Regions from separate parts of the Paenibacillus jepli genome, predicted to be linked through region 1. Evidence: riboswitches for the same ligand, from Rfam matches in the RefSeq annotation. Region 1 holds a riboswitch; the other holds the start of a gene.

The links. Region 1 has a riboswitch for cyclic di-GMP ahead of ABC336_RS19245 (flagellar assembly protein A). Riboswitches for the same ligand answer to the same signal wherever they lie in the genome.
Region 2: it holds a riboswitch for cyclic di-GMP, as region 1 does, so the genes downstream of both, ABC336_RS21125 (response regulator) here and ABC336_RS19245 (flagellar assembly protein A) in region 1, are expected to answer to the same signal.

The regions. Positions count from the first base shown of each region.
Region 1 is NZ_JBDFMD010000001.1:4,458,873-4,461,997, forward strand. Features, by position in the region: gene ilvA (threonine ammonia-lyase IlvA) at 1-345, opposite strand, end outside; T-box leader at 456-721, opposite strand; cyclic di-GMP riboswitch class I at 996-1,085, shown strand; gene ABC336_RS19245 (flagellar assembly protein A) at 1,173-3,044, shown strand; gene ABC336_RS19250 (HD-GYP domain-containing protein) at 3,034-3,125, shown strand, end outside.
Region 2 is NZ_JBDFMD010000001.1:4,899,738-4,902,862, forward strand. Features, by position in the region: gene ABC336_RS21115 (hypothetical protein) at 245-427, shown strand; partial or broken gene ABC336_RS21120 (methyltransferase domain-containing protein) at 460-911, shown strand; cyclic di-GMP riboswitch class I at 1,124-1,210, shown strand; gene ABC336_RS21125 (response regulator) at 1,279-1,986, shown strand; gene ABC336_RS21130 (hypothetical protein) at 2,358-2,819, shown strand; gene ABC336_RS21135 (helix-turn-helix domain-containing protein) at 3,087-3,125, shown strand, end outside.

The sequences.
Region 1 (3,125 bases):
CTGGCGCGGGGTGGTGGCGGGCATGAAGATGCGGCCTTCGACCCCGAGGACCTGGCAGGAGTACGCTACGCCTTGAGCATGATTGCCCGCGCTGGCACAGACGACGCCTCGTGCAAGCTGCTCCGCCGACAGGGATTTCATGGCATGGTAGGCACCCCTCAGTTTGAAGGAACGGACGACCTGCAGATCCTCCCGTTTGAGCAGTACATTGCATCCATATCGTTCGGACAGCACCCGACTGTGCTGCAGCGGCGTCCGGTTGACGACATCCTTGAGCAGATGCTGGGCAAAGACGATATCGGTCAACGTTACCGGCGGCTTGTTGTCACCTGTGTTTTGATTCATCTCGGATCATTCCCTTCCGTAACCTAATATAATTGTTTTTCTAATAATCCGTGTTCAAAAAGTCGGTTTTCAGCACCGAAAGGTTCCTTGAAAACAAAAAAATCCCGTCCCACAGGGACGAGATAGACTCGCGATACCACCCTTATTCCGCTGCAATGCTCCTACCGGATGCAGCGGCTCTCTGTCACGTACCACCATACGTGCTCCCGCTAACGGAGGATACCGTCCACAGCCTACTACCCCGCAGAGGAGGGTTCGGTCAGGATTCTCGGGGAGGATCTTCTGCCTGACTGGTCCCGCCGGCCTCGCAGCTGCCGCCGGCTCTCTGAAGAGACCCTTGGATGTCAGACCTACTATTTCCCGTCAACGAAAAGTATATCAGCTACTTCATTTATACGCTCCCGGATATTAAAAGTCAACCGGAGGCTGATTTTACGGCATCAATAATTAACAGGGTAGCTATTCAACGACATAGGAGATATCCGCCATGAACAGTGAATGCAGCTAATTGGGCTGGAATCAGATGTCAATAATTATGTGAATTGGCGATTGACACCATTTTATGAGTTGATTATAATACTTATAGACTACTGTGTCGAATTTTGACGCTGGTTTTTGTGGTCACAAAGGACTATATCATGTGATTTCTACTGCGAAAAAGGCAAACCCGACGAAAGTCGGGGACGCAAAGCTACAGACCTAAGGGATCTTCGGATGCTATCGGTGGCTGGGTTACCGAATAGTAGGGAATAGTGGAACAGCAAAGCTATCCCTGACTAGATGGGTTGGCTTTGCTGTTTATTTTGCGTGGAAGGAATGTGATTCCAATGTCTTCTCGGATGTCGGAAGACCAGTTATTCGAGTTGATCAGCCAGTTGGATCTCCAAGAGGATGAGGGAGCATTGCGGGAGCCGCAATCAGGTCCCTCAATTGGCATGCGCGCTTTCCTGAAGATCAAGGACAACCGGATCGAGTTGCTCCCTACCGGTGAGCCGGGCGAAGACCCGTTCATCGAAGCAGCTCCTCCCGTCAGACTCCGGATCAATGGCGAGCCGCTGGCGAGCCGCTGTCAGGTGCAGCCCGGGGATCAGGTGGAGTGGGAGCTCGAGGAGACGCCGCAGTTCCATATCAAATTCTCGCCGGACCGGATGCGTGCATGGTTCGTCCTGCTCGCCAATGAGCGTCATCGGCTGCGGCTGCAGGATACACCGGCAACCGCTGAACTGCTGGTCAAGACGGAACGGGTACCGTATGAACTGCCCAAACGGCTGACCCTGATCGATATCGCTCCCGAGCTCGAACAATTCGCGATGGTGAAGGTGGATTATCAGGCTATCCAGCGCGAACTCGACCATCCTACCTATCAGCCTGTGTTGATCGCCAGAGGCAAGGATCCAACCCCCGGCAGAGACGCGACGCTGGAAATCTTCTTCAAGGAGCAGATCATCAGCGAGTTCGAAGAGGTCAACGGTATGATCGATTACCGCAACCATTTGAAAATCCCGTCCGTGAAAGTGGGCGAGCTGGTCGCCCGCAAAATCCCGCTGGTCCCCGGACTCCCGGGCTATGATGTATTTGGAACGCCGATCGACCCGCCGCGCTCCAAGGACATCATGCTGGTGGCCAAAAACCATATCCGGCTGGCCCATCATGACGCATACGCGCTCAAGGAGGGCCGGCCGCGGATCACCGGCGAGCGCATCAAGCTGATCGATATTACGACTACGCATGTCGTGCCGGGAGATGTCGATATGAAGACGGGCAACATCGTATTCTCCGGAGACGTGATCATCTACGGCAATATTACCGACGGCATGATCGTAGAAGCGCTCGGTGATATCTACGTCATGGGCAATGTCTATCGCGCCACTGCCACAGCAACGGGAAGCATCTATATCAAGGGCAACGCTATCGGCAGCAAGCTTTATTCCGGACATTACGGCGTGCTATTCAATCGGTTGTGCACGCACTCGAACAATCTGAACGGTCAACTCCAGCAGCTGCGGAGCACCATGAAGCAGCTGGGGACGATGGCAGTGTCAAGAGGTCAGACCGTCTCGCAGCGGCAGATGTTCCAGCTGCTGCTGGAAACCAAGTTCCGGCAGATCCCGCTTACCGTCAAGGAAATCCTGCAGTGCATCTCCAATATCCAGCAGATCCAGAACGGTCAGTTGGGCGAGCTGAAGAACAAGCTGCAAGAGCTGCAGCTGCCGCTTCGGGAAACCTCCAATCTGTCAAAGCTGTTAGATGAGCTGCAATTCATCCTGATCGAGACAGTGGATTCCATCAAGCGGTGTGAGGAGCTGGACGTGCGAACCGAGCTGGAGCAGTGCAACATGACCAGCATCATGTCGGGCGGAGACATCGTGATCAAAAAGCAGGGAGTTGTGCAAAGCCAGCTGTTCTCCAAAGGGCATATCGTCTTTCATGAGCATGACTCGGTGTGCCGGGGCTCTCAATTGGAGGCGGAGGGCTCGATCTCGGCGATGATCGTGGGCGGCAAATCCGGCGGCAGTACCCTACTAAAGGCGGGCGAGCGGGTAGTGGTCTCCCGGATGTACGAAGGCAGGGTAGTCGTAGGGCGGTTTGCCAGGGATATCCTGGAGCCAGTCGAACAAATGGAGTTTCGCGTCCGCCAGAACCGCCTGGTGATGAATTCTACTCAAGACAGAAACGGAGAATCGGATCGTGTGTGCTGAGCATCAGACCGGCAATCATCCCTTCATAGGCCGCAGTCTCAATAAAAATGTATATACCAAACATCATGTGCTGGCGTGGCC
Region 2 (3,125 bases), 440 kb from region 1:
ACCGGGTGGGCGGATACAGCCATTACACGATCAGCGAACTAACCAGCCCCTCCAAGCGACGGCGAATTTGACCGGAATGTACTTTCTTCCTCATTTTGTCCATTATGGAGTTGTCTCAGCCGAAGACAAGGCGATCAGCCAAAGCGCTTCAGCCTATGTACAGCATATTACTGCACCGCAGGCCCATCGCTATAGGATGGCTCCTTGAAGTCGTAACACATTATCGATAAAGGATGGGACCGACATGAACCTCAATTGGTTTGCTGTGGAAATGCTCATGAAACAACGCCAAAGGGAAATTGAACGATCCGCTAGAGAAGCGTGGAAATGGTCAGCCGCCATGCAAAAGCATTCTGGCCGATTCTTCAGCAGACAACAAATCATCCGTGCAACACCAACGGCCTGCTGCTCTATGGGCTGCTGTTGATTTTATAAAATTAAACTAAGGAGTGATCTTTCATGAATCAAGTGAGTAGTGATCATATTCGTCAAAACGTTCGTAATCGGTATAAGGAAATCGCCTTACAGGGCGTAGGGGCGGAGTCCTGTTGTGCGCCAGCCAATACTTGCTGCGAGTCGCCCGTAGACGTTTCCTCTAAAATGGGCTACCATCAGAAGAACTGACAGCCGTTCCGGATGGGGCGAACCTTGGCCTCGGCTGTGGCAATCCGCAAGCCATTGCCGGGTTGCAACCGGGAGAAGTTGTGCTGGACCTGGGCAAAGGCGGCGGGTTTGATTGCTTTCTTGCCTCTCGTCAGGTAGGCGCATCCGGCCGCGTAATTGGTGTGGATATGACACCGGAAATGGTCAGCCGCGCCCGCGAAAATGCGAGCAAAAGCGGATTTACCAATACAGAATTTCGGCTGGGAGAGATCGAGCATCTGCCGGTCAAGGACCATTCGGTTGACGTGACGGGAAATCGGCTCACCATTCATTAGCTGGAATGACAAATTGTATAACAAATTGCATAACAAATTGTGTGACAAATTAAAACGAACATGATGTTGTAGCAGAGAGAGAGAATCTCTAGTAACATCAAGCAAACGTATTACTCTATTTGATGTCAACTAAATGAAATCAACACCTAAGTCTGCATCGCGATTTCGGTTGACCGGCAACTCAATATGGAAAACGGCAAAACTGTCGAAAGGCAGTGACGCAAAGCCACGGATCTTCTCACTGTTCAAGTGATGACCGCCGGGCTACCCAATTTGCCATACACGGCCTATGGGGTCGTGTTTTTGTTATTTGTTTATTTAGAAAACTGAGGAGGGCAGTATGATATCCAGAATAGACTTTCATTGGGAATTGCCTATGATATCTGAGAAAAGCAAAGATTGTATTAATGTAGTGCTAGTGGATAGTGACCGAGAATGGTGCAGTCGCTTTGCAGGATTGCTCAAAAAAGCGACGGATATTCATCTCATTAACACTTCTGCCACCAAAGAAGAGGCATTGCGAGCTAGTTTACAGTTGGACGTGGATGTTGTGGTAGTGAATGCAACGCTACAGTCGTCTGGGCGTGATGGGTTAGATGCTACAAAGGACATTCTCGCAAAAAAAGATGTTCCTATTATTGCTATGGCCTCAAGTACAGATCCTGAAACGATCGTCGAGGCATTTACAGTCGGGGCGGTAAACTTTATAAGCAAAACCGATATGCGAGACATCGTTATCGCAATTCGGGAAGCGTATCACCGTAGCTCATCCTTACATCCGAGAGCATCGAAGGTACTTCGCGAGGAACTCATCCGGCTGAAGCGCCAGGAACTTAGTTGTAAGTTGACTATGACTGAAAGGGAAGTGCTTCAATTAATCAGTTTAGGTCATTCCCAGCCCAAGTTGATCCAATTGATGGGTATTTCACCAAATACGATGAAGACGCACGTTCGTCATATTAGGAGAAAGCTCGGTACAAAATCGATCAAAGAAGCAGCAGAAAAGGCAAGGCGGCTTGGACTAGTGGATATTATGGACAATAAATAGCACGATGCTCTTTGAGGTGACGAAATACGATCTACTTCGACAGGATTCACAGGTTTAAGGGTGATAAATAAATCACCCTGCCGAATGACATCGGAAATAGGTACAATGAGGGGTAAGGTGGGATATGGATAAGGATAAATGACCCACTATGAATAGGAGGGATTTGTGGCAAAAGCAACTAAAGGATGATGCATTGGATAGGTGGAGTCTGTCATGTGAAGAACGGGACAAGCTCAACGTGGTTCTTTTTTCTCATTCACCGTTTGGGTTGTCCCCAAAATGATGAATGAAAGGATGATCGACATGTGTCGAAAAGAAATGGAGTGTGAATTATGTCTGGATAGCCGGATAGGAAACGGGGGGAGAGACTTATGTTGCTAGTTGAACAAATAACCCCTTATGAAAAAGTTGAGACTTGGTTAATGGCTTATGCGGATTGGAAAGCACGGCTGGAATATGCGCAAACAGAGCTTGTGCATATTCCGGGCTTGACCAAAGCGTTGCATGAAGTGGCGATCCATGGCTACGGCCAACCCAATGACGCGTTGCTTCGCACAGTCATTCATCGTTTGGAAATCACCGAGCATGAAATACCGTTTCTTAAATCCAGAATCGGATTGATCGAATTCGCTTTCTCGGCTCTCACCCCAGAGGAAAGACGATTCGTTCAATTGCGATATCAAGATCAACTGGCGTTTTCAACCGCCATGGACCGCTTGGGATTATCGCGCCGCGCGTTTTTCTATCATCGGAAACGAATTTTGCAGAAAATATACCGCAAAATTAAAAGCCGAACAGCATTATTGGAATATGACCCGTTTGATGAAAAGTAAAAGATCAGTATCCGAAAAAAGATGCTATTGCGCATCTTTTTTTGGTGAGCAGAAATAAAAATGCAAGGATATAAACCTAACCTCTATTATAAGGTTCCCCGTAATTGCATGTCTAATCTTTTCGAGTTCGTTTTTTTCCGACCCCAATAAAAGCTAGTAGATGAATTCATTATAACAGACACTATGAGTTTTATAAATAGGGAACTTATCGTGTGTTCATTTGTGAAAATCCACCTTATAAGCTGAAAACATAAGGTGGTGGTCATATTGTTATCCATAAGGGAAGTTTTTGGTCAACGAATTCGG